Regions from separate parts of the Planctobacterium sp. R6 genome, predicted to be linked through region 4. Evidence: predicted binding sites of a transcription regulator. Region 4 holds the regulator's gene; each other region holds the start of a gene.
The links. The regulator LexA, encoded in region 4, represses DNA repair genes until DNA is damaged. The targets are predictions, from matches to a motif close to TACTGTATNNNNATACAGTA.
Positions count from the first base shown of each region.

Region 1: dinB (DNA polymerase IV) is a predicted target of LexA. The motif match lies at 4,660-4,679, and genes of this name have one in related genera.
Region 2: AC0J20_RS17580 (DNA polymerase II) is a predicted target of LexA. The motif match lies at 1,279-1,298, and genes of this name have one in related genera.
Region 3: recA (recombinase RecA) is a predicted target of LexA. The motif match lies at 4,042-4,061, and genes of this name have one in related genera.

Region 1 covers NZ_JBVTQY010000007.1:129,185-135,050, forward strand. The annotation lists gene AC0J20_RS06995 (hypothetical protein) at 1-368, opposite strand, end outside; gene AC0J20_RS07000 (DUF1653 domain-containing protein) at 368-616, opposite strand; gene AC0J20_RS07005 (MFS transporter) at 620-1,837, opposite strand; gene AC0J20_RS07010 (M17 family metallopeptidase) at 1,874-3,406, opposite strand; gene dinB (DNA polymerase IV) at 3,565-4,647, opposite strand; gene AC0J20_RS07020 (hypothetical protein) at 4,798-5,004, shown strand; gene AC0J20_RS07025 (methyl-accepting chemotaxis protein) at 5,001-5,866, opposite strand, start outside.
Region 2 covers NZ_JBVTQY010000033.1:4,140-10,005, reverse strand. The annotation lists gene AC0J20_RS17590 (S8 family serine peptidase) at 1-171, shown strand, start outside; gene AC0J20_RS17585 (hypothetical protein) at 140-1,063, opposite strand; gene AC0J20_RS17580 (DNA polymerase II) at 1,340-3,691, shown strand; gene AC0J20_RS17575 (HAD family hydrolase) at 3,683-4,261, opposite strand; gene AC0J20_RS17570 (transporter) at 4,395-5,465, shown strand; gene AC0J20_RS17565 (response regulator transcription factor) at 5,462-5,866, opposite strand, start outside.
Region 3 covers NZ_JBVTQY010000019.1:50,183-56,048, reverse strand. The annotation lists gene AC0J20_RS13230 (hypothetical protein) at 1-478, shown strand, start outside; gene AC0J20_RS13225 (gamma-glutamylcyclotransferase family protein) at 555-896, shown strand; gene AC0J20_RS13220 (cupin domain-containing protein) at 937-1,323, shown strand; gene AC0J20_RS13215 (Fis family transcriptional regulator) at 1,507-1,848, shown strand; gene tmk (dTMP kinase) at 1,882-2,547, opposite strand; gene recA (recombinase RecA) at 2,823-3,857, opposite strand; gene AC0J20_RS13200 (CinA family protein) at 4,214-4,702, opposite strand; gene mutS (DNA mismatch repair protein MutS) at 4,735-5,866, shown strand, end outside.
Region 4 covers NZ_JBVTQY010000005.1:153,169-159,034, forward strand. The annotation lists gene ctaD (cytochrome c oxidase subunit I) at 1-628, opposite strand, end outside; gene coxB (cytochrome c oxidase subunit II) at 641-1,762, opposite strand; gene lexA (transcriptional repressor LexA) at 2,158-2,781, opposite strand; gene plsB (glycerol-3-phosphate 1-O-acyltransferase PlsB) at 2,956-5,394, shown strand; gene ubiA (4-hydroxybenzoate octaprenyltransferase) at 5,397-5,866, opposite strand, start outside.

The sequences.
Region 1 (5,866 bases), on a different contig from region 4:
GTCATCAAGACAAACTTATCGGCATTTTTGATAGAAGAAATCCGCCAGCGAGTGACAACAATATCCTCACCATCTTCTTCACCGCGCAGTTCTTCTAAATCACAAAGCACCCCTTCGGTAATGGTTTCGTAATCAGCCTGGGGATAGACACTGTTTATCAGATGCTGTTGTTGCTGTTCATCCTTAACATCAAACTGATAACATTTTATGGTCAGGTTTCCGGCTTCGTGGTTTTGATTGAGTAAAACGATTTCAGGTACCTGACTTCCAAAATTCAACGACTTATCCGGTTTCATATCGGATTCGTGTTGCAACCATTCTTGCGGTAATGTCAAAGTGGCAATGCCAAATAAATCAATACTGTTCATCAGGCACTTTCCCCCATCGGGCCAACATAGGCAAATCGAGGGATTTGCTTGCCGTCAACCAGTACAGTTTCGGTAAACATGCTGAAGGGCCGTATCCACAATTTGCCCTCGCCATACAGGGGCCGGTAAATCACATACAAGCTTTCATCCTCAGAATGGGTGGCCGTATCGATCACCTGATAATCATGGCCTTTGTAATGCCGGTACAATCCGGGTAACAGGGTATTGTTTGCTGAATGTTGACTCATAAATTACTCTTTTTCGGAAAGCAGGGCTGCCTGAGTGCTCACCGCTACAGTTGCATCCTGATGCCACCAGCGCAGCACCCACAATAAGAAAATCAAAACGGGGATACAGGACAACATCATGGCCTGCCACCCAAGAAAATACAGTACCGCTCCGGCTGACAATGAGGCTGCGGCCTGAATGGCAAACATAACGCCATCGTTCAGCGCCTGTGCCTGAAACCGTTCTTCCGGTAAATAAGCTTTGGGTAATAAACTGGTTCCGGCAGTAAACAGGAAGTTCCAGGCGATGCCTAAGAGCACTAAAGTTACCCAGTAATGCCAGTAGCCGACGGCAAAAAATCCGGCGAGGATACACAATCCAAACATAACAATGCCTGTTAATATGAGCTTTAACTCGCCTATTTTGCCAATCAACCAGCCACTGAAAAAAGACGGTAAAAACATGGCTACAATGTGGCTCTGGATCACAATTTTAGTATCCGCCAGGCTGTGATGCTCAAAGACGTGCATATGCACCGGTGTTGCCGTCATGATAAAGGCCATTAAACCGTAACCCAGACTGGCCGAGAGTACCGCCACCACAAATCCCGGATTGCGCAAAAAGCGTTTATTACCGGCTGTTTGCAAAGCGTGTGCGCGGCTCTGTTGTAGTTCTTCTGTCTTTTTGGGTTGATAAAACAAAAACAAAATAAAGCAACAGACCTGGATACAGGCCAGTAAATAAAAAGTCCCCTGAAAACTACCGGGTGTCAGTCCCTGCCCCAGTACAGACAATTCCGGTCCCAAAATAGCAGCTACCAGCCCACCTAATAAAACCAGTGACACCACCTTAGGCACACGATCTAAGCTGACCCATTCTATCGCTGCAAAACGGATTTGCTGAAACCCGGCAATTGCACAGCCCAGCATGGCAGAGGCCAGACAAAATTGCACAAAGGAAGCCTGTTTTACCGCATTTGCGGCCACCAGACTGGCAGCAATTCCCATCACTGCCGCCATCATAAATACCTTTTTACGTCCCAGCTTTCGCATTAACAGAGCAATGGGAGATACCGAAAATGCGGTCCCCAAAATCATCAGTGCCAGAGGCAGTGTGGCATATTGCTGAGCCGGAGCCACCTGCGCACCAAAGATACCCGCCACCAACACCATTAAGGTGCCTGAAGTGGTACTCAGTGCGGCAATAGCGGCTAATAGCCACACAACAGGAGGAAATCGCATTGGTCTTTCTCTTTAGATGGAGCAACCTGCTCCGGGTTAAATTAAATAACGACCTGCTAACATCATCAATCCCGCAGCCGTCGGTTTACCATGCTGCCAATCCCCCCCTTCGACACCGCTACCTGCAATGTCGACGTGAGTATAGGCGTACTGTGTATCATTCAGCCCTGACGCCAGTTGCAAAAACGCCATAGGGAACTGATGGCCTCTGGCCGTCACCGCAGACGCTGCATTGTTAGAGGATAAAATATCATCGGCTTTGGTGCGCGGTTTAACAAAATCGAAATCTTCCCGACGGGAACGCGATATCTCAGCCGGGTCCGCCCACAAGTCGCCCGCAACAGATAATTGCTGAGCACTGTTTTTTGCCCTGGCAACCCCGTTTTCGACCAACGCTGTATAAGGTCCAACGGCACGAGCGGCATGGCCGGTCAGCGTGGCCACTGAAAAGAATTCCGCTTTGTCATCTTCTGCAGCCAGCTCTTTCAGGTGAGTCAATACATCGCATAATACCAGACGTCCTTCGGCATCGGTATTTCCGATACGGACCCTGACGCCGGCGCGACTGGTAATGATTTCATCTGCCACAAAAGCGTTGGAGCCGATACTATTGCGCACCGCACCCACTTCGGCTACCACTTTAATGCCTTTGGGCTGAATCTCGGCCAGCATTTTCATAAAACCAACCACCGTTGCCGCACCGCCTTTGTCACGACTCATACCCGCCATGTGACCACCAGTTTTCAGGTCTGCGCCACCTGTGTCATAGGTAATACCCTTTCCGGCCAGGTACAAACTGTGCTCAATTGGTCCCTCGCCTTCATAAGTCATGGTAATAACACGTGCCTGATGACGTTCTACCGACTCAGACGAACGAGCCACGGCAAACAATAAAGGGTAGTCTTTTTCCAATTGGCGTTGGTTGCTGATCACTTCCACCTTTACCGCGCTGCCCGCTAAGGCAGAGACACAATAGTCTGCAAAACCGGGAGGGGCCATACGCTCCGGTTCAGTGCCACATAAATCTCGCGCCACGCGTTTTCCCGCTTCAGCTGCCATCAACCAGGAGGAAGACGTCACAGAATCGCCGGTAATAAGGCCAATTTCCTGAATGGGTTCGATATCATCCTCACGCAGCGCTTCACGCGCTTCCAGGGGTTGCCACAATCCCTGGGTAAACCCGAGGTAAGCGGCACCAATGGCATTTTGAAAGTTTTGACCTTCTGCGGCTTCCACCCACATCAGCGGCTTGCGTATACCCGCCGACACTGCCACTTTTGCGGCTTTATTGGCCACATCGAAATACCGTCTGACATCGTCATAATAACGTGAAAGCTCCCCGGTTGGGGCAAATACAATACGCTTTCCGGGAACGTTTTCACCACTGAACAGCAATACTTCAGCATCCACTCTGGCGTCTATTTCCTGATGTTTTAGTAGCACAGTTTTAATGCTGGTGTCGGTAACGGCTTCCGCCTTGGGGGCCACGACGATCAGGGCATCCCAATCTGAGGATTGGGCCAATGCATCGGTGATACTGTTAATGTCGATAATATTTGGATAAGCCATGGGAAAACTCCTTGTTATCGGGTTTGATACCAACCTCTGTAAGCGACGATTGATATTAGGCAAATGAAGAAAATGAGGTGCTCATTTTGCCGGGTTCAGCGCAGCGTCACAAGCCACTGACAAAACCATCTATTCAAAAATACCGATAAATTGTGCAGTTAAGATTCCGTTTCGCCGCCGCCCCCGGCTTCAAACCGCAATGGCAGTTGCCGACTATCGGCTTCGTGGGGCATGGCCACATGCAATCCTACCAGGCGAATACCGCGTTTTTGCTGGCGCGCCAGAATTTGTGGTAATAAGGTCTCAAAGGTACTTAACGATACCACCTGAGTGCGTTGGTCCATGGTGGTTTGTTGAAAATCAGAAAATTTCAGTTTTATTCCCTGGTTGTGAACGGTGAGATTTGGGCTTACCTTTTTCAGCCTTTTGATCAGTTTAGGGTAGAGCTTATGAATAATCTCCAGACATTGCTGCTGCGTGTGAATATCCTGGGCCAGTGTCGTTTCGATACCCACGGATTTTCGTTCACGGTGAGTGCTAAGCGCTCTATCATCCACCGCATGACAGCGATCCCAAAGTATCTTACCAAACTTGCCAAATTGTTTTAGCAAACGCTCTCTGGGATAGTTTTGCACGTCGGCGCAAGTTTCCAGCCCCAACAATGCCAGCTTTTCCTGAGTAACCTTACCTACGCCTGGAATTTTCTTGAGTGGTAATCTGGTGACAAATTCCAGCAGTTTTTGTGGTGGGATGACACACAATCCATCGGGCTTGTATTCATCACTGGCAACCTTTGCCACGAACTTTATGGGCGCCACACCGGCAGACGCCGTTAGACCGGTTTCATCGAATATTGCCTGTCGGATGTCTTGCGCTATCCGTGTTGCACTACCTGCAAACAGGGTGGAATCGGAAACATCCAAGAAGGCTTCATCTAAAGACAGGGGTTCAACGATGTCAGTGTAACGCTTAAATATCGCTTTTATTTTGCGTGACTCTTCCACATACACATCCATGCGCCCCGGCACCAATGTCAGGTGCGGACATAGCTTCATAGCGTGCGCAGTCGCCATGGCAGAGCGAACCCCGAATTTTCTGGCCGGATAATTACAGGTGGATATCACCCCTCTGCGATCAGAGCTCCCCCCGATGGCAATCGGAATTCCACGCAACGCTGGATTGTCTCGCATCTCCACGGCAGCATAGAAGCAGTCCATATCGATGTGAATGAATTTACGCAAAACACACTAAAATACTGTTTATTTGAACAGTATTCTAGTGGATTTTTAAGCGAATTAATACGGTTTTTAGCTGGTGGGATTATGTTGTAGTAGTGATGTTGATTTGCGGAACCTGCAGACCGTCACTGAGAGTGTATCCCTGCATTTGCAATGACCTGGGCAACATCCGTGTTGCCTAACTTGAGTTTTTTCCTGGCCATTCGACGTGTTGCACGAAAGGCCCTGATTCTCATGAACTTCGAACACAATCACGGCGGACCTGTAAAAGAACACAGGCAACGCGCCGACAATAGTGCCATTAAAGCAATGTTTAAATTAACCTCCGTCTTGCTGGAAAGCTCCGGCCAGGCAGACTAAACCTTGAACTGTTTCAGCACTTCGTCCAGATTACTGGCCAGACGCTTAAGCTCTGAGATGTTTTTCTCAACGTCTTTACTTTCCATGACAGTTTCATCGGCCAGTTCAGTAATGTGGCTGACGTTTCTGGCAATTTCTTCAGCTGTATATGATTGCTGCGTGTTGGCAGCTACGATACTTTGCATTTGCTGTTGGATTTGCTCTACACCAGAGAACGCCTGATCTAACACGGTTTGCAAATCAGCCACCCGTTGCACACCAGACTCCGCCTGAGAATTACTGGCGGTCATGGCCTGACTGGCTTGTTTTGCCGTAGTTTGCAGAGCGCCGATGATTTCCTGGATATGGCGGGTGGATTCCTGGGTACGGCTGGCCAGGGTTCTGACTTCATCCGCGACCACAGCAAAACCACGTCCCATTTCACCAGCGCGGGCCGCTTCAATAGCCGCGTTGAGGGCTAACAAATTGGTTTGTTCGGTAATGGCAGAGATAACGTCCAGCACTTCACCAATTTTATCGGTTTCCGCTTCCAGCGCGGCAACAACCGTCGCGGCTTCGCCAATCTGCGTCGACAAAGAGTTGATATCACCAACAGCCGATTTTACTACGGCGCTGCCTTTGTCCATTTCAGCTTTTACATTGTCCGCCACTTCCATAGCACCACTGGTATTGCGGGAAACATCTTTACTGGTTTCGGCCATTTCATAACTGGCGCTGGCAACCGATTCAATTTCGCTCTTTTCGTTATTCACCAGATCCAGGTTGTGTTGCGTGATCTCACTAACGCTTTTGGTTGTACGGTTAACCTCGGTAGTAATATCCATGGTCTGTTTTACCAGGGCCTGGATCTTGTCCATAAAGC
Region 2 (5,866 bases), on a different contig from region 4:
AGCGATGCAAATAATTGGGTCGAAGTGGCCCTGAATCGCTGTATTGATCTCGGTGATGAAGGTGTCGATCCACTGTATGGCCGGGGATTATTACCGCAAATATCACACCCGCTGACGGCACAAACCGGCATCAACACCGCTAAAAGTGATATTGCAAAACAACGCTACTGATTTTCTGATCATAACTGGCTGACGATAACCTGGAGTCCTGTTCGTTAAGGCGGAAACTGGCTGCCAGGATAAAGTTATCAGTTAACTCTGTTTCCCACTCAATATCCCATTGTCTGCGATTATCCACTCTGAATTCATCCAGCTTTGGATGTAACTGCTGATTGTAATTACGGCGCAAATAACGCCAGTTGACTCTCACCTTGTGAGCCTTGTCTAACCACTTTAATTTTTTAACCCAGCCCACGCGAAACTGGCCAGAGGTAAAGCTGTATAGTGAGTTTTCAGCCTCTTCCTTGCCACTGCGCACAGAAAATAACAAATAGTGGTTAATGCCCTGTAAAAAGTGATATCCGTCCAGGGTAAACTCCCTGCCGTCCGCGGAGCGCTCCCGGTCTGTTTTAATGGTTTTATCTGTAATGTTTAATGCCAGGTTTAAAAACCATTGTTTGCCGACAAAAAAAGAAAAGTAGGGTGAATACTGCTGCATAGACAAAAAACCTTCACCGTCCAGATCCGAGGTAATGGCCTGGCTGCGCAGGCCCGCGGTCAATTTCTCAAAATCCCGGCTGTATCCTGCCGAATAAATTTGTAGCGATGAATCAAAAGTATTGCTTTCTCTAAAGTTTTTGCGGATTGCATTAGCGGAAAAAAGCCATTCGTTGGTGTCGTCTGGAGTGTAGCGATAATTCACATGCAGCCGCAATAACCTGCTGGAACTGCTGTCATCCACCACTGAGTCTAACTCATCAATAATCACCGTCGAATCGTTTTCAATCCCGGCTTCGAGACGACCTTCCCAGCGGTGTTTTTCCTCGGTATTGGCAGATGCCGATTGCAGTAACAGCAACGACACAACCCACCAGCACAAGCTCAATTTAAAGATGTAATGCATTTAATTTCTCAAATTTTTAAATTACTGGAATAAATATCAATGCCTGCCCGTCTCTAGTATAACCAGGCGATTTAATCTCCTGGGAAACTTACCTAGAGGTTCTGAATCGCCTGACAAGGATCAGGTCGGGCTATTCAGCGATTTAATGTTCAACGGCAGCCTCCCCTCCTTTATTCCTGACAAAGTCAAAAAAGTCCTGTAAACCCAACTGACTTTACTGTATTTATTACCAGTGTATGCCATGCTGGTCAAAGTTAAGCGCAATTTATCCAAAGAATGAATCAGGAATTAGTCGAAGGTTTTATCCTGTCCCGAAAACAAACAGAGTTAGCAGGTATTACCTATCTGGACTTTTGGTTGGCTACGGATCAAGGCCCCCGTAATATCCGTACGCCAGGCGCCCAGTTTGTGTTATTTGTCAGTACCGCAGAGCTAAGCAACAGCAGCACAGAACTACAACACCATCACCCAAACATCAGCCGCACAGAATTAGCCTTAACCTTGTTTAGTGGTGAGCACTGCACCGCGCTTTACGCCAATAGTCAGGCAGATTTTTTCGCCCTGCGGGACTGGCTCAAGCACCAGGGTATTACCTGTTATGAGGATGATATTCGACTCGCTGATCGCTACCTGATGGAACGATTTGTCTACGGCAGTACCCAGGCGCAGGGCAACACGGATAAACATGGCCGACTGCTCAACGCCAAACTCAGGCCCAGTCAGTACACGCCTCACTTTACCCCTTTGTCTCTGGATATTGAATGCAGCGAAAAAGGTGAACTTTATTCCATTGGACTTGCCACTGCAAGCCGACAATGTGTATTGATGATAGGTGAAACACAGCAAAACGCGCCGGACTGGATCCGTTGGGTGCCAGACGAAAAGGCCCTGCTCCAGCATTTTGTGCATGAATTTATTGCATTCGACCCGGATATTATTGTGGGCTGGAGTGTTATCAGTTTTGATTTTCGTTTGCTGCTCAAACGGGCGCAGCGGCACAACATCCCTTTAAATCTGGGCAGAGACGGCTCGCTAATGACCTGGCGTGATGCCAAAACCGGCAGTCAGCCGGGATTTTTAAACCTGGCAGGTCGCCTGGTGCTGGATGGCATAGATGCACTGAAGTCCGCTACCTATCAATTCGACAGTTTCAGTCTCGAATCAGTGTCACAGGAGTTATTGGGAAAGGGTAAAAAAGTGGAAGATGTGGGCAACCGCATGGCCCACATTAATCATGACTTTATGCACAATAAGGTGAAACTGGCAGAGTATAATCTTCAGGACTGTCTGTTGGTGTTAGAGATATTCGACACCACCCGTCTGATGGAATACCTGGTATTACGCAGCCAGATTACCGGGCTGGAACTGGACAGAGCTGGCGGTTCAGTGGCGGCCTTTACCAACCTGTATCTGCCTAAATTACATCGGGCTGGCTATATCGCCCCCAATCTTCCAAAAGATGGCGGACTGGCCAGCCCCGGCGGTTATGTGATGAATTCCAAACCGGGACTCTACAAGGACGTTCTGGTGCTGGACTTTAAAAGCCTGTATCCCTCAATTATTCGCACCTTTAAAATCGATCCATTGGGTTTAGTGGAAGGATTAAAACACCCGGAACAGGCCATTCCCGGCTTCAAAGGCGGCAGCTTTTCCAGAGAGAAGCACTTTTTACCGGACATTATTACCCAGCTCTGGCAACAGCGGGATGTGGCCAAACGGGAGCGGGACAGTGCCCGCTCTCAGGCCATTAAAATCCTGATGAATTCCTTTTATGGTGTACTGGGTTCAGGGGGCTGCCGCTTTTACGATACCCGCCTGGCCAGCTCTATCACGATGCGGGGTCATGACATTATGCAAACCACCGCTCGCTGGATTGAAGAGCAAGGACACGAAGTGATCTACGGCGACACTGACTCCACCTTTGTCTGGTTAAGCCAGTGCCAGGATGCCCAGCAGGCCCGCGAGATCGGCAACCAGCTGGCCGGCATGATCAATCAATGCTGGCAGGAGAAACTGCGCCAGGAGTTTGACCTTGATTGTTACCTGGAGCTGGAATTTGAAACTCATTTCAGTCAATTTCTGATGCCCACGATTCGCGGCTCAGAACAAGGTAGCAAAAAACGTTATGCCGGATTAAAAAAAACCGATACCGGTGAAGAACTGGTATTTAAAGGACTGGAAACCGTGCGTTCTGACTGGACAGCACTGGCCAAAGAATTCCAGACCCGGCTGTATAGCATGGTGTTTGCCGGCGAAGATGTCAGCCAGTACATTACCGACATGGTTAATCACACCGAACAAGGGCATTTCGACGCCAAACTGGTGTACAGGAAGCGATTACGTCAGGGCACTGACAAATATGTCAAAAACGTCCCACCCCATGTAAAAGCCGCACGACTGGCAGATCAGCAGCTTCAGGCCCAGGGCAAGCCACGTAAATACCAGCGCAAGGGCTGGATCAAATATGTCCAAACCATCAATGGCCCGGAGCCACTGGAATTTCTCACCAGTACTATTGACTATCATCACTATGTTGAAAAGCAACTACGCCCTATTGCAGAAGGTATTTTGCCGTTTATTGGCCAGAACTTTGACACCATCAGTTCCCGCCAGATGGGTTTATTCTGAACAATTACGATCATTAAAAAATGCCAGAAACTCCGCATAGCTGGCAAACTGCCAGGTGGCATCATGCGCCCAGTCAGGTGGTCCCTGCAGGGTCATTAATACGCTGCGCATTCCGGCATTAATGGCGGCATTAATATCATGTAAATAATCCCCCACGTATATGGTTTGTTGCGGTGTCAGTGACCAGCTTTTGGCTATTTGCAACAATGCGGTTGGGTCTGGTTTTGCAGGAGCACATTCCCGGGTTAATACCTGTTCAAAGCGCAGGCCGGCTTTTTGCAATTTAATATCGGTGGCAGCGCGACAATTGCGGGTTACAACCGCCGTTCGAATATCCTGTTGCTGTAAACAGGCCAGCGCTTCAGCTACACCGTCGATAATCTCACTTTGATGAGCGTCTTCCAGCTCCATCGATTCAATTTGTGCAATCGCCTGATGGCGGTGTTTGTCATCGGCAATATCATCGATATATGTCAGGATATCCTGCTCAGCAGGACAACCTACCGCTTTGCGCATTGCAACAAAATCCAGTTGCGACGTCACCAACGTGCCGTCCATATCAAATATCACACCATTCACAGGTGTATTGAACAAAGGATTAATAATACATTCTCCGCTGGTTATCTACCGCTGCGACATTTTGTCACAGGGTAATTATTTTACGACAGGTTAAAATCAGGTTTTTGCTTTTATTGTTGTCATCATGCCCTATACAAAAATTAACACCTTGATTGCTTTACTGTTTGTTTCCTCAGCCAGCCTCGCCGACAGCAAAATTGCCGGCAACACCAGTACCCCGGATAGCCACGCTCCCATAGGTGTGATGGGAGATCATACTCATAAAGCCGGAGAATGGATGATTTCTTATCGCTTTATGCATATGGCCATGGCGGATAACCTGCAAGGCAGTCGCGATATTTCTGCACAAGATATTGTTACAAGTATTCCCAACCGCTTTGCCGGAAACATGATGCAACCGCCTACTCTCAGAGTGGTACCGGTGGAAATGACCACCGACATGCACATGCTCGGAGCCATGTATGCGCCCAGTGATGATATCACCCTGATGTTAATGCTGAATCACTTATCTAAAGACATGTCGCACATTACCTTTCAGGGGGGAATGGGAACCAATCAACTGGGCAGTTTTGAGACTAAAACCAGTGGTCTGGGGGATACCAAAGTGGCCATGCTGTGGAACCTCAAAAAAACCGCTGATTACCAGTTTATCTTAAATCTGGGACTCAGTGTCCCCACCGGCGACATAGACGAAAGTGACCATATCCTGACACCAATGAACATGACCCCGGAAGTCAAACTGCCCTATCCGATGCAGCTGGGGTCCGGTACCTGGGATATTGAACCGGGCTTAACCTTCACCGGACATGCACACAACTGGGGCTGGGGCGGTCAGCTGAAAGCCACCTTCAGGCTGAACGACAATGACAACGATTATTCGCTGGGTGACAAATTACTTGCCAGTGGCTGGATCAGTCACCGCGTTAACGAACAACTCAGCCTGTCAGCCCGACTGAGTTATCTGGATCAGGGACGCATTGACGGCATAGATGCCGAAGTCATGTTACCGGTGCAGACTGCAGATCCGAGCAACTCCGGCGGTTCGATGTTAAACCTGGGCATTGGTGCTAATGTGTTACTGCCAGGCGGTCACCGACTGGCACTGGAATATGAAACCACCCTGGATCAAAAAGTAAATGGCGTGCAAATGGCTATGGACGATATGCTGACCCTGGGCTATCAGTACGCGTTTTAGCTATTAAAAACCGGGCGTTTCAGCAATTTGCGCTGCAGTGTGCGGCGGTGCAGTTTTAACTCTCTGGCTGTCGCGGAAATATTGCCATCATTGCGCAGCAGGGTTTGTTGAATGTGCTCCCACTCCAGTTGGGCGGGGGTCATGGCAGCAGTAGGGACTTCCTCAGTTGTGGAGACTCCGGATTCAGCTCCCAAAGCAGATAATAATTCCTTAAAGTTCAGGGGTTTGGTCAGGTAATCATCGGCACCGCGCTTTAACGCTGCCACTGTGGTGGCGATACTGCCGTAGCCGGTCAGGATAACCAGTTTAGCCTCCGGCCAGCGATCACGGCAATCCTGCAAATAGGTTAACACCGACTCACTCCCCAAATTCAGATCCAACACCAGGTGACTGAAGGTTTT
Region 3 (5,866 bases), on a different contig from region 4:
CTTTATTGGCTTAGTTACGCCGGACAGTTTCACCTTTACCGGGATGAAACCAGCCAAGATTGTGAACTTTGATTATCGAATTTTAATGCCCACCTATCTTGAACACATACAGGTGGATTTCAACTGGTCAGAAGATGAAGTTCTTTCCTGCGCTGAACAAGGAGTTACTGCTATCCCAATCAATACAGCGTGTCCCAACTTTCCCTGGCGTGCCGGAGCGGAAGGAGCATCAGGAATCGGTCTGCTAAATACTGACGGAAGTACTGCATTCTTACCAACGCTAAAAAAAGACGAAGATCCACTGCAATGTAGCGTCACATTGCTGAATGACATTATGCTGGATCATAAAGTGTTTTTTAGCACCGATGAGGGCTTAAAAGAGACAATCAACCTCACTCAGTACCACGCTGAGAAAAAAACCATGAATCTGGTCTGTGTTGAAAGGCTACCAGATGACATTCCTGCTGGCTGTCGATGAGTTTTTAGTGTTGCTAAGCAGCGTTATGGGTTTACCATAAGCACTATTGCTTAATATCACTCATTGAAGTTGTGCTATGACAGAAAGACTTTTTGTTTATGGAACCTTATGCCCCGGCCGCCCTAACGCCCACTTGCTGGAAAACATTGGCGGCAGTTTTTCTAAAGCAACTGTGCGCGGTACCCTGCACGACCAGGGCTGGGGAGCAACCATGGGCTACCCGGCGGTCAAATTAAATCCGGAGGGTGATATTGTAAACGGCTATGTTTTCCAATCTGATAAGTTGCAGCAACACTGGCCAACACTTGATGAATTTGAAGGTGAAGCATACAAAAGAATAGCGACTTCAGCGTTGTTGGAGAACGGGGAAACAGTATCAGCCTGGTTATACAGTTTAAACCCGGAAATTCAGATATAAACTATAATTTAACCCCTGACTAAACTATTGCCGACTTCCAATGAAAACCACCAATCTGACTGAAAACTTTGTCGTCGTGAATCCTCATCAGGAGGCTACGATTGAATTGGCCGATGCAGGGTTATACGAACGACTGGATAATCAATACCAACAGTTTAAAGGTCATAGTCTGGTTGCAATGCACTCATTTGAAAGTGACTGGCCCAGTTGGGAAATCCACCCAAAAGGCGACGAAATTGTGGTACTAATGTCAGGCGAAATTACTATGATATTAAAGGAGAATGTCGGTGACCGGGCGGTTACTTTACGTCGCTCAGGAGACTTTGTTATTGTGCCTCGTGGGGTATGGCATACCGCTAAAACAGTCCAAAAGTCTCAGCTACTCTTTATTACTCCGGGTGAAGGTACTGAAAATAAAGTGTTCTGATACGATTGCAGAAATTGCTGCCGCTTTCCTTAAAAATGCCAACGAGTAACGCGCCTAATTCACGCTCCCCTGGGTGCGCCTGCGTGTAAAATTGCACCTCAAAGGTCAATACGCTCTAATAATCACATTAAAATACATGTACTTTATTAAACTATTGAGGTTTCACCTACTTGTGTAGATGCCATGCGTAAATCAGACAAAAAACGAGATAATCAACTTCGGTCGGAATTGACAGAGGTGTGCGAAGCGGTATTAGAAGATATTGCCGGATTTCAATGGCTAACACATCTTGTAAACTATTCTGATTTCCCTAACAGCCTGAAAGTGATTTGTGTTTTTGATACCAATGAAAGCCTGGATAACTATTTACTGTCGGGCAAAAACGATTTTATCCAGTCGCTTATCCATTCTGAACTCCAGAAGTTAAACATCAATCTTAAACCGCTCAGAAATCATATTTTGTTTGATACAGAAGAAAATTGTAAGCAACAGCACGACGGTAATTGGGCAAAGCGACTGACTTAACCGTAATCACATTATTTAACCGCAAACATAATTTTAAAGAGACTGCACTTTTTCCAGTAATTCTTGATTAATGGTGTCGATACTTCTGATTGCACCCTGCTCTACGCATGGAATGCGACACCAATGATTCTTTTGATTAAGATACTGATACACCTGATAAACCTTTTCAAGATAGCCGTGGGCTGCTTCATGAATATCTTCTTTTTCATCGGTGTAACTGCGCTGCTTTTTCTTTAGTACCAGCTCTTTTGATACCGACAACGGCACATCGAGAAAAAAGGTAATATCAGGTTTTGGCAAACCATTGACTTGATATTCCAATTCTTCCAACCAGTCAATAAATGCTACGCGTTCATGCTCTGGAAACTTAGCCGCCTGATGGCCCATGTTTGATTCCACATAGCGGTCACAAATCACATAGTAGCCTGCATTCAGATCAGCGAGCAGGTTAGGCTTTTGTTCAAGTCGATCACTGGCAAACAACACCGATGCCAGTTTAGGGTGCACCTGATCGATGGAGCCAAATTCGCCGCGCAGGAAAGCCCCCACTTCACGCCCAAAAAAAGTTTGTTCATAAGCCGGAAAACTGTACATTTTTACTTTTTTGCCCAATTGATTGAGCTTTTCAATCAACAATTGACTTTGTGTACCCTTACCACTGCCATCAATACCTTCAATAGTGATTAGCTTTCCAGTCATGAATTTAACCTGTTTATACGCATTTGTTTGGTTTAACCAGGCGGTAAAGCACCTGATAAATTTCGAGGCGTAATAATGCCATTAACATTAAATTCTGTCAGTGTTAAATGCCGAAGTTTTAATTAAGTGCATAAAAAAGGGGCAGCTACCAAAGTAACCGCCCCAGCAAATACCCTTGCGCTAACGAGGGGTTTTATTACGGAGACACAAAAATGTGTTCGGAATATTCGCTATAACAATGGCATTCGGTGCCTCATCACAGCGGTAAATCTGATTTACAGCTCAGGTGCTTCCTCTTTGGCTTCGTCTGCCTTAGCTGTTTTTTTCAACAGTAACTCTTCGCGGAGACGGGTTTCAAGCTCGTTGGCAATATCCAGGTTGTCTTTCAAAAACTGCACAACGTTGGCTTTACCTTGTCCGATACGATTGCCGTTGTAGCTGTACCAGGAACCCGCTTTTTCAACCATTTTTTGCTGCACACCTAAATCAATCAGCTCGGCTTCTTTGCTGATCCCCTCACCGTACATAATTTGGAATTCACATTGTTTAAATGGTGGTGCAACTTTATTCTTCACCACTTTAACCCGGGTTTCGTTACCCACTACTTCATCGCCCACTTTAACCGAACCGATGCGACGAATGTCCAGACGTACAGAGGCGTAGAACTTCAATGCATTACCACCAGTGGTCGTCTCTGGGTTGCCAAACATCACCCCGATCTTCATACGGATCTGGTTAATGAAGATACATAATGTGTTAGATTTTTTGATATTGGCGGTTAACTTACGCAGTGCCTGCGACATCAAACGCGCCTGCAAACCAACGTGGGAGTCACCCATCTCACCTTCAATTTCAGCTTTCGGTGTCAGCGCTGCCACAGAGTCCACGATAACCACATCAACGGCGCCGGAGCGAACCAACATGTCACAAATTTCCAGCGCTTGCTCACCGGTGTCTGGCTGCGACACTAATAACTCTTCAACGTTTACACCCAACTTAGCAGCGTAAACCGGATCCAACGCATGTTCTGCATCTACGAATGCACAGGTTTTACCTTTCTTCTGTGCTTCTGCAATCACCTGCAGTGTTAGTGTGGTTTTACCGGATGATTCCGGACCATAGATTTCCACCACTCGGCCACAAGGCAATCCGCCTATACCCAATGCAATATCAATCGACAGTGACCCTGTTGAAATAGATTCAATATCCATCGCCAGGTTATCACCAAGGCGCATAATAGTACCTTTACCGAATTGTTTTTCTATTTGTCCAAGTGCCGCAGACAGTGCGCGTGATTTATTGTCGTCCATTGTGAACCCCTTTTTCATTATCGCCCTCAGATCACCGAGAGGCTGAAATTATCGATACCCGAACCGTTTACCAGTCAGAGTGTATTTTTTTCGTTAGCTTTAGGTAAGTATGATTGATGTTGCTATTGCAGGATTAGTACGCCGCCAGACAACTGTATACTCAACCAGTACTTACGAGCAAGTATACTGTATAACCATACAGTTACAATCATTATTTATAAATTTTTTATAAGTGCTTAAAAACTGGCGTTTTTTTAAGGTTCCAAGGTTGCACTGCCTGTAAAACAGGCGTTATTTTAGCGCCCTTAGCGATAACATACCAATCAGATTCAGCCGCACAGCTTAGCTGGCGAGATTTATTTTGCCAATCGTTCTGTTAACGTTTGCATCGCTACTTCTATGGTTTGCTCCCGCACCCGCGCCCTGTCGCCTGTAAATATTCTGGAGAACGCAAAATGTTCATCGCCGACAATAAAACCAAACCATACCAGCCCCACCGGCTTGTCCTGCGTGCCCCCTCCGGGACCTGCTACACCACTCACAGCCACCGACACATTTGCGTTCGCCGCTTTCAAAGCACCGAGCGACATTTGCTCTACAACCGGTTGTGAAACCGCGCCATGCTTATTAATGATTTGGGGGTCAACGGCGACGAGATCGGATTTAGCCTCATTACTGTAGGTAATGAAACCCCGGTGAAACCAATTTGAACTTCCAGAGGCACTGGTAATGGCGTATCCTATGCCTCCTCCGGTACAGGACTCGGCACAGGTAATCTGCCAGTTTTTGTCTGTGAGTAGCTCACCAAGTTGAGCCGAAAGTGTCAAAATCTGATCTGAAATCATCGAAACTTCTCAAAAATAAGTAAAAAATAAATATGTCGTCACCTGATTATAGTGAAGCCGCTCTGGCAAACCATACCCCGATGATGCAGCAGTATTTGCGCATCAAAGTCGAACATAAGGATATCCTGTTATTTTATCGCATGGGTGATTTTTATGAATTATTCTGGGATGACGCAAAACGCGCTGCGCAACTACTGGATATTTCCCTGACAGCCAGAGGTAAATCAGGTGGCAATGCCATCCCGATGGCAGGAGTTCCCTACCATGCTGTGGAAGGCTATCTGGCCAAGCTGGTAAAACTGGGTGAATCAGTGGCCATTTGCGAACAGGTTGGCGACCCGGCAACCAGTAAAGGCCCCGTTGAGCGCAAAGTTACCCGAATCATTACACCTGGCACAGTAACGGATGAAGCCCTGTTAGAAAACAGTGCCGAAAACCTGCTGGCGGCGGTGTCTTATCACAAACAAGAGATTGGTTTCGCTACACTAGACGTGAGCAGTGGCCGCTTTGTTATACGTCAATTGCAAAGCACTGAAGCACTTGAAGCCGAACTGGAAAAAGCCCGCCCGGCTGAAATCCTCTACCCCGATGACTTCCCTTATACCTGGCTGTTTGACCAAAATGCCGGACTACGCCGCAGGCCTGAATGGGAATTCGATCCGGCAACAGCGGTTAAACTACTCAACGAACAGTTTGGCACCCGTGAACTATCCGGTTTTGGCATCGAACAGGATAAATCGCAAATGGCATTGGCCGCAGCGGGGGCCATTTTACAATACGTCAAAGACACCCAGCGCAGTGCTCTACCTCATATTCGCGCCCTGAAGAAGCCTGAAGATGCTCACCTATTGCAACTGGATGCCACCACTATTCGCAATCTGGAACTCACTAAAAACCTGTCCGGTGGTGAGCACAACACGCTGTTTTCGGTTCTGAATCAAACAAAAACCCCGATGGGCAGTCGCCTGTTGCGCCGTTGGCTACATGAGCCAATGCGCTGCCGCAATGCGATACGCGCACGACACAATCTGGTAGAACAAATACAGCGGGTTGATTTTGTTCAGGTTCAGGAAAACCTGAAACTGGTAGGCGATCTGGAACGCATACTGTCCAGAATGGCGCTACGAAGTGCCCGACCCAGAGATTTTTCGCGCTTAATACAGG
Region 4 (5,866 bases):
TGATCAGCCAGGTCCAGACAAACAAGGGCATTTTCATAAACGTCATGCCCGGCGCGCGCATGTTTAATATGGTTACGATAACGTTAATCGCCCCCATAATTGAGCTGGCCCCCATGATGTGCACTGAAAACACAAATAATGCAGTGGTATCATTACTGTATGTGGTGGACAGCGGAGCGTAGAACGTCCAGCCAAAAGCCGGGCCGCCGCCCTCCATAAATAGCGACATTAATAAGATCAAGAATGCAAAAGGCAGGATCCAGAAACTCCAGTTATTCATCCTGGGTAATGCCATATCAGGTGCGCCTATCATCAGCGGCACCATCCAGTTTGCCAGGCCGGTAAATGCAGGCATTACCGCACCAAACACCATGATTAAACCGTGCACTGTGGTCATCTGGTTGAAAAAGTTGGGATCAACTATCTGCAACCCGGGTTGAAACAATTCTGCCCGAATCACCATCGCCATGGCACCGCCAATCAAAAACATGATAAAGGCGAACCAAAGGTATAATGTTCCGATATCTTTGTGGTTAGTTGTGTACAACCAGCGCTTTATACCGCTGGGTTTATGATCGTGATGATCATGGTGTTCGTCGTGATGGATATCATTAGTCACTGTACTCATCTCAACTCCCCCTTATTGTCCATTTAATACAGCGTTAACATCTTTGGCTTGCACCAATTCACCGGTATCATTCCCCCAGGCATTACGCTCGTAGGTTATTACTGCGGCAAGTTCTTTCATGGAAAGCTGTTTTGCATAAGCCTGCATCGCTGTACCCGATACCCCGTTAACCACGACATCAATATGTTTTTGCATGTCATTTAGCGCAATGTCACTGCCTTTCAGTGCCGGGAATACGCCCGGCAACCCTTCCCCGTTCGGCATATGGCAAGCCGCACAGGTAGTATTGTAGACGTGCTCACCAACAGTCATCAGCTCGTCCATGTCCATGTTCATGGCCAGTAACTTTTGCTCTTCTTCTTTTGCTTTGCGCTGCAACTCTTCCTGCTCTTCTATCCAGGCTGCATACTCAGCCGGTTCTTTCGCAATCACCACCACGGGCATAAAGCCGTGATCTTTCCCGCACAACTCGGCGCACTGTCCGCGATAAATACCCGGCTTTTCTACCCGGGCCCAGGCTTCATTAATAAAACCGGGGTTCGCGTCTTTTTTCACCGCAAAATCCGGAACCCACCAGGAGTGGATCACGTCATCAGAAGTAATGAGGAAACGGACCTTTTGGTTGGTGGGAATCACCAGTGGCCGGTCCACTTCCAGCAAATAATTGATATTTTTTTCCAGCTTATTGGCAATCTGTTCAGGTTGAGTCGCCATCACAGAATAATATTCCACCTCATTGTCCATGTATTTGTAATGCCACTTCCATTGTGATCCGGTCACGATCACAGACACATCTGGTGCAGAGACATCTTCCATAGCAATCAGGGTTTTAGTGGCGGGAATGGCCATACCGATAAGGATGATAAAAGGAACCACCGTCCAGGCGATTTCCACCTTTACACTTTCATGGAAGGTAGCCGGTTTTACGCCCCGGGACTTTCTGTGGAAAATGGTAGCCCACAACATCGCACCAAACACTATGATGGCAATCACCACACAAATCCAAAAAATGGTCATGTGCAGGTCATAAACCTGTTGGCTAATGTCAGTAACGCCACTACGCAGATTTAACTGATATTGTTCAGGCTTAGGATCTGATGCAGCGAAAGAAGCGAAACTCACTAAAAACGCCATTACGCCCCAAAACCCAGTAAATATTTTACCCACCTGTGTGTTCCTCCTTCTTAACCCGTTGTTTTCTTATTGGTCATTTTTACAACAACGGTGCCGCACAAAAGTTACGGCATTGAAACAGATATGTTATTACTATGTTAAAAACTGAATGATATGTAAACAAATTTCGAAGATCAAAAACAATTGAGAGACACTAAATGATGATTTTTTCATCACCTATAGGGTCAAAAATAGACCTAAATTTGGAAAAAGGAAATAAAAAAGCCATTTTCAGGCAAAACTTTTAGGCCGGGGAAACTATACTGAAGCGGTATTACAAACAAAAAAGCCCATTTATCAATGGGCTAGGTCATCACAGAAAGATATTTAAAAACTAATGCCAGATAAAAAGATTATTACATCCAGGCGTTATTTCGGATAATTCCCACCGCAATACCTTCAATATTTAGCGGCTGGGAGTTTAAATCCACTTTAATCGGGGCAAAGTCGGCGTTCTCAGCATGCAGTAAAACCTGGGAACCGGTTTTTTCAAAACGTTTAACCGTGACATCATCTTCCACTCTTGCCACCACCACCTGACCATTACGCGCCTGATTAGTGCGATGCACGGCCAGCAAATCACCGTCCATTATGCCGATGTCTTTCATACTCTCACCATCCACACGCAGCAGATAATGTGCCTCTGGCTGAAACATACCGGCAGCGACCTGATAATGACTTTCGATATGCTCCTGCGCCAGTATGGGTTCACCGGCAGCCACTTTACCAATCAGGGGTAAACCCAACTCAGGTTCAGGCTCGTCAACAGGTCCGGTTAAACGAATGCCACGGGAGGTCCCTGCCAGAATTTCAATGACCCCCTTTCTTTGCAAGGCTTTCAAATGCTCTTCGGCGGCATTGGCTGACTTAAACCCCAGTTCACGTGCAATTTCAGCACGTGTGGGTGGCATACCCGTATCGGCAATGGTCTCTTTGATCAGGTTGAGTACCTGCTCTTGTCGTAATGTAAGTGGACGCATATCGAACCTGTTTTTACGTACAGTTTAACTGGGAGTATATACAGTTGCCGAATAATCTCAACAGAAAATCTGCTATTTCGCTTTTGACCGCGATATTCGCTTACATAGATCACTAAGCCAAACAGAAAAGGTCATGCTATGATCCCCGATAATGTGAATCTAATTTAAATAACCATGGCTTGGTATCAGAATCTGTTTTTTAATTTAGTGAAGTTTCCAACTCGTTGGTTGGTTAAAACCAGCAATATCCCGACAGATATTGAAGGCGAGTTAGGTATTGATAAAAGTCGTCCAATTATCTATCTGTTAAAAACCAACTCGGTAACAGACCGCGTAGCGCTGGAACTCTCCACAAAAATGCTGGGCCTGCCGGCGCCTGACAAACAACTGGAAATTGGCAACGACAAGATAACCAACTGTCTGTTTTTACAGGAGCCGGAAGCGCTGCTGTCAAAAAAGTCCAAACACACAGACATAAATAAAAGCTTTACCCGGTTGTTTGAGCTGCACCGTGATGACGAGTCACTGGATCTGCAAATCGTTCCCGTCTCTATTTTTTGGGGCCGGGCACCAGGCAAAGAAAGTCGTGGCTGGGCTGATCTGCTTACCGACAGAGCGTCGCCAAACTGGTTGAGAAAGTTTTTTATCGTATTGTTTTTAGGACGGGACAACTTCGTCTATTACAGCTCTGCGGTATCCAGCCAGCGTATGGCCACCACCCGAGGCACAGATTCTGAAATAGCACATAAACTCATCCGATTGGCGCGTACCCATTTTTATCGTCGCCAACAAAGCATGAATGGCCCGATGTTGATGGACAGACATCAGCTGTTTAACAGCATATTGGCGGCCCCCTCAGTGAAAAAAGCCATGGCGCAGGAAGCCAAAAACTCACCGGCACAATTACACAAGGCCCGGCAGAATGCCAAAAGTTATATTGAAGAAATCGCCGCCGACTATCGCGAAGGCGTTATCCGACTAGGAGACCGCTTGTTAGGGCGGGTCTGGAACAAAATATACAATGGCATTGAAGTTAAAAACGCCGACAAAGTACGGGAACTGGCGCAAAATGGTCACGAAATCATCTATGTCCCCTGCCATCGCAGCCACATGGATTATCTGCTTTTGACCTATGTAATCTATCACGAAGGACTGGTTACGCCCCATATCGCCGCAGGCATCAATCTCAACTTTTGGCCTGTTGGTGGCCTGTTCAGACGCGGTGGAGCCTTCTTTATCCGACGCTCTTTCGCCGGAAACAAACTCTACACCGCGGTATTTCGTGAATACCTGGAGCAGTTGTTCAACAAAGGCTATTCGGTAAAGTTCTACGCAGAAGGCGGTCGCAGCCGTACCGGGCGATTACTGCCGCCAAAAACCGGAATGCTGGCAATGACCATTCAGGCGATGGTAAAAGGCGTAAAACGGCCGGTCAGCATCGTGCCGGTCTACATCGGTTACGAACACGTCATGGAAGTTAAAAGTTATCTGAAAGAGCTGCGCGGTAAAAACAAGGAAAAAGAGTCCTTTCTCGGGGTGTTTTCCGCCATCAGAAAGCTGAAAAATTACGGGTATGGCTTTTTAAATTTTGGGGAGCCGATCCACCTGGGTCAGTACCTGGATAACAATGCACCGCAATGGCGTGAAGATCAGGGCAGTATTGAAGACAAAAAGCCCAGTTGGTTAAACCCGACTGTCAATGTACTGAGTCACAACATTCTGGAGAGAATTAACCAGGCATCGGCGGTAAGCGGTATGGGCCTGGCCTCTTTATGCTTGCTGGCTGCCGAAAAACGGGCCATGAGCAAAGAAGAGCTTTTGCAGGTTATGGAAAGTTATCTTGGACTGCTCAGACAATGCCCCTACAGCAGTCAGAGCAGCTTCCCGCAGGTGAGCGCCGAAAAGTTGTTAGAAAACACCCTCCGACTGGACAAATTTAATGTTACCGAAGATAGCTTTGGTGAGATTATTTCCATTGAGCGCGATAACGCGATATTGCTCACCTATTATCGCAACAACATTTTGCACATGTTCTGCGTACCCGGTTTAATCGCGGCCATCATTATCGCCCACAATGAATGCCATCGCGATGAAGTAAGCAATATTGTTTCCCGGATTTTCCCGCTGCTGAAAAAAGAACTCTTTATCTACATGAAAGAAGCAGAGGCTGAAGCTTACACCCAAAGTCTGATCGACGGCATGGTGCAACAGGGCATGCTGCAATCCAACGACGGCGTACTTACCCCCGCCGATACCAGCAGTGTGCAATTTTACAGCCTGTGGCTGCTCAAATCGGTGATCCAGGAAACATTGCAACGCTATGCCCTGGTGCTGAACCAATTAGAGCAATTGGGTACCACCGCGCGCGGCGCCCTGGAAAAACGCAGCAGACAGGTGGCGGAGCGTATGTCAACGCTGCATGGTATCAGCGCCCCGGAATTTTACGACAAAAATGTGCTGGCTACATTTATTGCTGCCGCACGCGAGTATGAAATCTGGGAATCCAATGATGAAGGCCTGTTATTGCACTCAGAAAAGAGTAAAGAATTACAGCAACTGCTGTTTACGTTGGTGTCACCGGAATTTGTCAAACGCCTGCAGCAAATCAAATAAGCTCAGATGAACGTCGGGAGAAGGAACTCCCCGACAAGTCCCAGGGTGATCACAAGCCCCACCTTGTTGTTGTGCAAAAACGCCTGAAAGCAGGCGTCACGCTGACGATGCGCAATCATTTTTTGTTGCTGTAAGAACAAAAGTGCAGCGATAAACAGCATACCATAGGCAAAATAGCCCAACTGCAACCATAAAAATACCAGCAACAGACTCACCAGGGTTAAGCCCTGCAACAGACCAATGATTAATTTATCGTACTGACCAAACAGAATGGCGGTGGACTTCACCCCTATTTTCAGGTCGTCTTCTCTGTCTACCATGGCATACATGGTATCGTAAGCCACGGTCCACAACAGATTAGCCAGATAAAGCAGCCAAACCCACCAGGGAACCTGTTGCTGAATCGCCATGAATGCCATCGGAATACCAAAACCAAATGCCGCCCCCAACACAAATTGCGGCAGGTAAGTAA